Regions from separate parts of the Thalassotalea ganghwensis genome, predicted to be linked through region 3. Evidence: predicted binding sites of a transcription regulator. Region 3 holds the regulator's gene; each other region holds the start of a gene.
The links. Region 3 encodes sigma-54, which starts transcription at its own class of promoters, with help from an activator protein. Its sites were predicted from a motif close to GTTGGCACGNNNNTNGNNT; they were not measured.

Region 1: glnK (P-II family nitrogen regulator) is a predicted target of sigma-54. The motif match lies at 1,563-1,581, and genes of this name have one in related genera.
Region 2: fliE (flagellar hook-basal body complex protein FliE) is a predicted target of sigma-54. The motif match lies at 1,298-1,316, and genes of this name have one in related genera.

What each region holds. Positions count from the first base shown of each region.
Region 1 covers NZ_JBQRUM010000005.1:155,452-158,633, reverse strand. The annotation lists gene amtB (ammonium transporter AmtB) at 1-1,182, opposite strand, end outside; gene glnK (P-II family nitrogen regulator) at 1,192-1,530, opposite strand; gene ACSLUH_RS07060 (HDOD domain-containing protein) at 1,842-2,687, opposite strand; gene ACSLUH_RS07055 (DUF2797 domain-containing protein) at 2,845-3,182, opposite strand, start outside.
Region 2 covers NZ_JBQRUM010000001.1:268,920-272,101, reverse strand. The annotation lists gene fliF (flagellar basal-body MS-ring/collar protein FliF) at 1-821, opposite strand, end outside; gene fliE (flagellar hook-basal body complex protein FliE) at 891-1,247, opposite strand; gene ACSLUH_RS01180 (sigma-54-dependent transcriptional regulator) at 1,408-2,748, opposite strand; gene ACSLUH_RS01175 (sensor histidine kinase) at 2,735-3,182, opposite strand, start outside.
Region 3 covers NZ_JBQRUM010000030.1:11,764-14,945, reverse strand. The annotation lists gene ptsN (PTS IIA-like nitrogen regulatory protein PtsN) at 1-371, opposite strand, end outside; gene hpf (ribosome hibernation promoting factor) at 401-688, opposite strand; gene ACSLUH_RS18730 (RNA polymerase factor sigma-54) at 717-2,216, opposite strand; gene lptB (LPS export ABC transporter ATP-binding protein) at 2,276-3,007, opposite strand; gene lptA (lipopolysaccharide transport periplasmic protein LptA) at 3,011-3,182, opposite strand, start outside.

The DNA.
Region 1 (3,182 bases), on a different contig from region 3:
AATTCCCATCGTGACTTTCAAAATGAACCAAACAATTAAACTGGTCACAAATACCCAAGCAAAGATAGTCGCTGCCCCCATTAACTGGCCAGAAAAACTCGACGAAGTGTTAGTCAAAGGAACTAACATCAAGCCGAAGAATCCAACCACACCGTGCACCGAGATTGCACCAACAGGATCATCTATCTTCATTTTATCAAGCGCGACAATGGAACCAACGACAATGATACCACCTAGGGCACCAAACAATGTCGCTTGCAATGCCGTCGGCGTTGAAGGTTCTGCAGTAATAGCAACCAGCCCTGCTAATGCGCCATTGAGCACCATAGTCAAATCAGCTTTTTTGAACATTACCTTTGCTAAGACTAAGGCTGCAATCGCACCACCAGCGGCCGCTGCATTGGTGTTTAGAAAAACCATCGCGACAGAATGTGAATTGCCGATATCAGCAAGCTTAAGTACTGAGCCCCCATTGAAGCCAAACCATCCCATCCATAAAATGAAAGTACCTAAAGTCGCTAGCGGTAAATTCGCTCCAGGGATCGCATGAATGCGTCCATCTTTACCATATTTTCCTTGACGAGGCCCTAATAGCAGTACGCCTGCTAACGCTGCAGCAGCACCTGCCATATGTACAATGCCTGAACCTGCAAAATCAGAAAAGCCAAGGTCACCTAAGGTATACAGTCCAAATACCGCATTCCCCCCCCAAGTCCAGCTACCTTCCATAGGGTAAATAAACGCCGTTAATACCACAGTAAATGATAAAAATGCCCATAACTTCATACGTTCAGCAACAGCGCCTGATACGATAGACATCGCCGTTGCAACAAAGACGACTTGGAAAAAGAAATCTGACGCTTTTGAGTAAATAGCACCGCCAGTAAAGCCATCCTCTCGACCAGCAAATTCGCCAAGCACGGCCGCTGTATCGACGCTTTCAATACCTGATAAGAAGTAGCCACCACCGTACATAATTTGATAACCGCAAGCTAAGTACATAATGCAAGAAATCGCATAAAGTGCGACGTTCTTGGTCAAAATTTCAGTGGTGTTTTTTGCTCGCACTAATCCGGCTTCAAGCATAGAAAAGCCTGCTGCCATCCACATGACTAATGCACCACAAACTAGAAAATAAAACGTATCAATTGCATACTGTAGGTGAAAAATATTTTGTTCCATAAGTGCCTCCTACAATGCTTCAATGTCAGTTTCGCCGGTACGAATACGTACTGCTTGCTCTAGATCGAAAACAAATATTTTACCGTCTCCGATCTTTCCTGTATGCGCCGCTTTGGTTATTGTCTCGACCAAGCGCTCAACGACGTCATCATTGACTGCAATCTCTAACTTAACTTTAGGCAAAAAGTCGACCTGATATTCTGCTCCACGATACAGTTCGGTATGCCCTTTTTGACGACCAAAGCCTTTAACTTCACTTACCGTTAAGCCTTCGACGCCTATTTCAGAGATCGCTTCTCTGACGTCATCCAACTTGAACGGTTTAATAATTGCGTTGACAAGTTTCATTATTTACCCCTAGTTATTGTTTGGAGTTAACTATTCAAGTGACATGCCAAACAGTTAAAGCGTTAAATAACAAAAGGATAGAGTTTGAAGTATCAAAAAAAACTTAAGCTTCGCACCAATTTGGAGCAGTAAAACTCTGTATGGAGCGATATGGTGCATAAACACAATGAAATAATGAAATAATGATCAGTAATTGAAAATCATCGAGAAAACACCACGAACCTATTTAACAGCTGCTCTGATGGCTCGTGGTGCACTTTAACCTACATTCAGTAAGGTTGATTAGGGTTTTTTGTCTGAACTCTCAGATGTTAATAAATCATAGCAGCGCTTGGTTTTAACACAGCGAGAATACCTAATCGCTCCATATCACAAAAGCTATTCGCCTCAGTGACTAATTCTTTGGTTACTCGAGTTTGCGTTAACACTTCAGGATTCAAGATTAATTCTTGTGGATGTTCGCCGCACTGGTAATTTAATAAGGTAATACGTTTTGCCACGTAGAGTAGCTTAGTCTCTTCTGTGCTATATTCGAAATCATCTAGATCCTGATAACGTATAGGCTCAACAATGCTAAAAGGAATTTGCCATAACTTAAGCAGTTCCGCACTTACATCGGCATAGGTAAATTGAAATACTTGTTGCTGCTTTAGCCAAGGTAGCTCAGTCTTGTTATTAATACGAGCTTGCTCTACTTTTTCGGGTTCAAATTGATGCATCACCAACTCACCAATATTATGTAACAACCCGAAAATAAATAATCGTTCCGCATTTTGCATACCTAATTTAGCGCCTAAATACTTGACGATTAATGCCGCATCTACGCTACTTTCCCAGAACGTCTCTAAAAAGTCTGGATCTGCTTTTATCGATTTAAACGCTTCTGTTGTAAAGTAGGCAATAACTAGGTTATACACTTCAGTTATTCCTAAAACGAGCACCGCTTTAGATATCGTGTCTATCTTTCCGGGATAGTTAAAAAAGGAGCTATTAGCAAGTTTTAATATTGTCCCAGCCAGAGCAGGATCTAATAAGATAACGTCGGCAATATCGTCTATTGTCGAGGCTTCATCGTCAATTAACTCTCTTATTCTCACAAAAGAGTCTGAGATAACAAATATCTCACTTGCTTTTTCTGCGTAATCTTCAGCATCCATGTAAATATCCTAAAATTTAATAATTTCAAAAATCTATACTGAATAATAATGATATCAAGCGCTTTTCTAAAAGGTCAAACAGCGAGATTTCACCTTAAAGCGTCAGTTTTAGTCATTCATTATTCTAGTATAGTCTCAAACTTGTAAAATTGAGCTTTTAACTCACTGAAAGTTTCACTTGGTAAGCGCCAAACTTTCTAATATTTATGACGCCACAATCTAATATCAAATATTGGCCCTTAATACCTAGCAGCTTACCTTCAATAATTGTCGTTTTATCAAAGCTTAATGAATGTATTTTTGTAGGAAAGCTTTCTACAGGATAGTTGAGCGCTATAACATCCGCATTCATTCGTTCAATTGCCCCAAGGCTAAAACGTGAGGTAAGTTCGTTTAGCGTCTCGTCTATATCAGGAATAAGTCGATTGGCTAATTCATGTAAATTGATCGGACTGTTGTCGCCTTTCAACATTTCTCGCCAATTCGTTTTGTCTG
Region 2 (3,182 bases), on a different contig from region 3:
TTTCCTAAGCCAACAACGGGAATTAAGATACTGTCAATTTTGTCTAAATATTCTTTTTCACGCTTTTGTTCTATTTCAAATTCTTTACGAGAGCGCGAGGAGATTGAATCCTGCGAGCCTGAATTAAGTAAGCGGCCATTTTGGTCGGTAACGGTAACACGATTCGGATCTAGGCCCTGCACTGCAGATGCGACGATATCGACCACTGAATCAACTTCTTCTTCATTGAGCAATCTGCCACGATGCATGGTTAAGACAACGGTCGCAGATGAAGACTTTTGCTTTTTAGCGAAAACATTATCACGAGGAATCGCTAACAACACTTTGGCTCTAGAAACAGATTGCAGTTCCTCAATAGTTCTTGCGAGTTGCTGCTCACGAGAGTGCTTGAGCCGTTCTCCTTCAAGACGCTGACTAACACCAAACCCCATATCTTGCATGATAATTTCTGTGCCTTCACGCGGTGGCTCATCTAGCCCTTCTCGCGCAAGTAACAGCTTTATATCTTGATATTCTTCTGAAATAACCGAAATAGTGTTGTTTTCTTGACGGTACTCAACATTATTAGCGTCAAGAAAGTCCATGGTTTTAATAAGTTGTTCTGTGGGCTGTTTAGCGAGAAAGCGATATTCAGGTTGATTTGCCCACAAGATGACAAATACTGCGATAGCTAAACAAATGGCTAATGCCATGATCAAGGTGACTTGGCGTAGTATATCAACATTTCCCAAAGCGGCAGCGAAACCAGACTTTTGTTCATCGATTTCATTATCGCTATTATCTCGAGCAATTAAGTCACTATCTTGCTCTGCTGAGACCATTGCTGTATTCGTATCTGCCACGTTACTTCTCCGCTATGTTACTGTTCACGAATGCTGCGTTTAGTAACCCTAAACAGGCATACTCATTATTTCTTTGTACGCTTCAACAAACTTATTTCGAACTTGTACTGTTGCCTCAAATGCGATGCCAGATTTTGACGCCGCTATCATGGTATCAGCTAGCGTGACACTCTTATCACCCATTTCAAATGCAGTTCTTTTTGCGCCAGCATCTTTTTGTAAATCATTGACGGTATTGACGGCTTCCTTCAACATCGAAGCAAAGTTAGCTGAAGAATCACTTACTGAGGTAACATTATTGCCTAGGCTATCTTCACCAGCACCAGCAATATTCATACGATTGCCAGATGCCTCTAATGACATTCTTTGCATTTGGGCGTAAAGTGAATTTGCTTTGATATCCATAACAATCTCTCTTGTGTCAAAATATTGTTTGTTCACATCTACCATGAATAAAGCAAAGTTAATGCCAAGAGAGGAAATTAAAAATTTCTTATAAAAAACAAAGCATAACAATTACGTCATGCTTTAAAGATCACAACAAGTGATAGAGAAAAGAAAGGATTTAGGCGGGTATTTGAATACCACTATCGCGCATTTTAGCAATTTTGTAGCGCAACGTTCGTGGACTGATCCCTAAACGCTCAGCAACCAGTTTGCGACTGCCTCGGCAAGCATGTAAAGTATCTAAAATAATTTGATGTTCCTGCATTTTAAGCTCGCTGCCTAACTTATCTTCAGTCACATCGGCTTTCGGTACATCGTTAATCGTCGCTGTTTCAAAATTTTCTATCAGCAGGTCACCTGCATCGATTTGATTGTCACTATGTAAAATCAAGGCTCTTTGCATCACATTATCCAGCTCTCTGACATTTCCAGGCCAGTTATAGGCTAAAAGTTTACTGCGCGCTGCGGCTGAAAATTCGGGTATCGCTTCGCCGCTGTTTTGACAGAGACGTTCAATAATGTGTTTTGCTAAAGGAATAATATCATCACGACGATCCGCTAACGGTAACCAAGTTAATGGGAAGACATTGAGACGATAATAGAGATCTTCTCTAAATACCCCATCACTAACCGCTTCACGTAAATCTCGATTACTGGTGGCGATAACTCGTACATCAAGTTTGATAGTTTTACGACCCGCTAAACGTTCAACTTCGCGCTCTTGCAGAACGCGTAAGATCTTAGCTTGCAAGCCAAGGTCCATTTCCGTGATTTCATCGAGCAAAATCGTTCCCCCTTGCGCTTGTTCAAACTTCCCAGGACATGCTTGAATAGCACCAGTGAAAGCGCCTTTTTCATAACCAAATAAGGTTGCTTCTAGCATGTTTTCGGGGATGGCTGCACAATTAATGGCAACAAAAGGTTTATCTTTTCTGGCCGAGTGATAATGCACATATTGAGCGAGAACTTCTTTACCTGATCCACTAGGGCCTAATACCATGACCGAAGCATCAGTTGTGGCAACTTTTCGAGCAAGGTTTAGTAACTCTACACTGCGTTTATCAGCGGCCACTGGCTCAAAATTATCGTTGGCAGCGAGTGGTACGTATTGGTTGACCATATTAAGTAACACTTCAGGAGCAAACGGTTTTGCCATGTAGTTACAAGCACCATCTTTCATCGCCTGTACCGCATCATCGATTGTTCCATAGGCTGTCATCATTAATACCGGAAGATTGGGGAGACTATTCTTCACCGACTTTAATAAGGCAAGCCCTGACATTCCTTGCATCTGAACATCACTGACAATTAAATCAACCTGTTGATTTTTAAGTAATAGTAACGCTGCTTCACCAGATTCGGCTTGTAAACACTGATAACCAGCTATTGCTAATGTATCAACAAGCGCTTCGCGTAATCCTGAATCGTCTTCAACCACTAAGATTTTACTTTGATTCATAAGTACTCTCCTGTGAAGTTTGCTTTAACTTACTGTCTTGGGTTGGTTTGGCTTGGTACAAAGGTAACTTGATACAAAAATGCGCACCTTTTTCACTGTTATCAATCAGTTCAACGTCACCATGATGGGCATTGACAACAGATTTGACAACAGCGAGCCCTAAGCCTGTGCCGTTAACTCGTGAGGTATAGAAAGGTTCGAATATTTTATCAGCGAGGTCTTTGCTAATACCTTGTCCATTATCAATAACGCTAATAAAAGCGTATTGCTGATGACAATGAGAGCGAATTTCAATTCGTGCATTTTCTGGAATGACCTGAATAGCATTGTGAATCAAATTAACAATCGCGCCATTCAATGCTCGCTTGTTTCCTAAGACCATGCAATCGTCAGGACAAGGCGTTATTATCACTTGTGCATGGGCTTTGGCGATT
Region 3 (3,182 bases):
AAAAGTTGAGCAATACTTTGTAGCGTACTTAGATGTGCTTGGCACTCTTGTTCGGGAACAAATAATGCGACAAAGATGTCTACGGGGCGATTATCAATAGCGTCAAAGTCAATCGGCTGTTCACTGGTTGCTAAGACAACGATCGCTTGCTCTGTATCTGTTAGGCGACCGTGCGGAATTGCGATACCTCCACCGATGCCAGTTGAGCCCATTTTCTCTCGAGCAATTAAACTTGCCAATAAATCATAAGTGGAAAATTGTTTGAGATGTTCAGAGGCTTTTTCACTGAGTAGTTCTAAAATCTTCTTTTTGCTAGAAGCGTGGACTGCACATAGTGTGCAGTCCAGCGATAGCATTTCAAGTAACTTCATAATGCGGGTACGCGGCTAACTTAATAGCGTTAATGTTGGTTAATTTTGCCTTTGTATTTTAATATTTGACGATCAAGTTTGTCGACTAAGCTGTCAATTGAAGCATACATATCACCATTTTCGGCTTTTGCATGCACTTCGGTGCCATTTAAGTGGACGGTTGCTTCTGCAATTTGGTTAATTTTTTCAACAGTTAGTACCACATAAACGTTGTTGATATGGTCAAAATGTCGCTCTAGTTTTGCGAATTTAGTATTAACGCTATCTCTTAAAGAATCTGTAATTTCAACATGGTGACCAGAAAGATTAATTTGCATGGGCTTAAATCCTTATTGTTATGTTTACTTAAAGCAAACTTTTACGTTGATTTGACGGAGGGATAGATAATGATTCGCGATATTTTGCAATGGTTCTGCGTGCGACATTAATACCTTGCTCCGCCAATAATTCAGCCATTTTGCTATCACTGAGTGGCTTAGAAGGTAATTCAGCAGCGACCAGCTTTTTAATTAAAGCTCGAATAGCCGTTGATGAACATTCTCCACCATTTTCAGTACTAACATGACTTGAGAAGAAGAATTTTAATTCAAATATACCGCGTGGTGTATGCATGTATTTTTGCGTGGTTACACGAGAAATTGTTGATTCATGCATGTCGACCGCTTCAGCGATATCATTTAAAACCATAGGGCGCATAGCCTCTGGGCCGTGTTCAAAAAAGCCCTGTTGTCGTTGAACTATGCAATTAGACACTTTTAAAAGAGTTTCGTTTCGACTTTCTAAACTTTTTATAAACCACTTTGCTTCTTGCAGATTGGAACGAATAAATTGACTGTCGGCTGAAGACTTCATCGAGCGAGCCATAGAAGCATAATGTTGATTTACGGAAAGTTTAGGTGCGGTATCTGGATTAAGTTCAACGACCCAACGGCCATTCTTTTTTTCAACCGATACATCGGGAATGACGTATTGATCATCACTTTTTATTACCGAGTCTCCCGGTCGTGGATCAAGCGATTGAATGAGACGAATGACTTCTCTTAGTTGATCTTCTTTTAAACGGGTTTTACGCATTAGTTGACGATAATCACGATTACCCAGTAAATCGATATAATCTTTAACGACTATTTTACTTTCTTTTAGCCAAGGCGTTTGTGCGTCAAACTGATTTAATTGAATTAATAAACATTCGGCTATACTGCGCGCACCGACACCTACGGGATCAAACATATTGATGCGTTTTAGTACCGCCTCAACTTCGTCAAGCTCAACATCATCTATACCAATACTCTCTAAAATATCTTCTGCGCTAACCGTTAAATAACCAGCATCATCAATGGCATCGATTATTGCGGTTGCAATGGCGCGATCGGTTTCAGTAAAAGGGGTTAAGTCCATTTGCCAGCGTAAATGATCTTGAATCGAGTCTATGGTTTCGCCTTGATAAGTGTAATCTTCACTCACACTGCCTATACCACTGCTTGATACGCCAGCACTGAAGCTTTCATCCCATGTGGTATCGATATTAAGCTCTTCCGGGATATCGGTTTTATCCATCGCTTCAGTGGTTGAAATTTCATCGATGGTTGGCGAAGAGTCTTCACTACCATCGCTAGTTTTGGATTCTGAACTTGTCGCTGAAAAACCTTCTTCTAGGTGATCTTTTTCGTTCTCTTGATTGTTATTATTTGATTCATCAATTTCTAAAAGCGGATTACTTTCTAAGGCCTCTTGAATTTCTTGTTGAAGGTCTAATGTTGACAACTGCAACAGCTTAATTGCTTGCTGCAACTGCGGAGTCATTGTCAATTGTTGTCCAATACGGAGCTGTAAACTAGGGCGCATTTACTTCCTTCGGTTCCTATAATTATTATTGACGTTCATTTTACTCTGGTTAATAGATACTATAACGTAAATTGTTCACCAAGATATACATCTCTTACTATCTGATTAGCAAGAATTTCTTGAGAATTTCCTTCCGCAATTAACTCACCATGACTCACGATATAGGCATGTTCACAAACATCTAACGTTTCTCGTACATTATGGTCTGTGATTAAAATACCAATTCCTCGTTGCTTTAAGTGTAGAATAATTTTTTTTATATCACCTACAGAAATTGGGTCAACACCAGCAAACGGTTCATCTAACAAGATAAATTTAGGGTCTGCAGCTAGCGCCCGAGCAATTTCAACACGGCGCCGCTCACCACCAGATAAGCTCATCCCTAAATTATCTTTAATATGACCAATATTAAACTCTTCTAATAAATGCTCAAGCTTATCTTGACGTTCAATGTCGGAAATATCTTTGCGAGTTTGTAGAATCGCCATAATATTATCAGTGACACTGAGCTTTCTAAAAATAGAAGCTTCTTGAGGCAGATACCCAATTCCTTGACGAGCACGTTCATGCATTGGAAGCAGGGAGATATCATGCTGGTTGAGCTCAATTGTGCCATCATCGTGGGGTACTAAGCCAACAATCATATAGAATGAGGTGGTTTTACCAGCACCGTTAGGGCCAAGTAGACCGACAATTTGCCCTTCTTTAACCATCAAGCTAACGTCTTTAACAACTCGACGTCCCTTGTATGATTTTGCTAAATTTTTTGCACAGAGAATTGCGTTGTCCATAGGCTATTTTTTATCAAGTTCTTTGGGTTGTAATACGGTTTTAACGCGATCATTCGCTTCACTGTCAGCACTAACCTGTTCAGTGACAAAGTTGTAGGTGATAATACTGCCGCTGACTTTACTACCTTCCTGTCTTAATTCAGCATCACCTGAAATCACGACGATATTTTCTGAA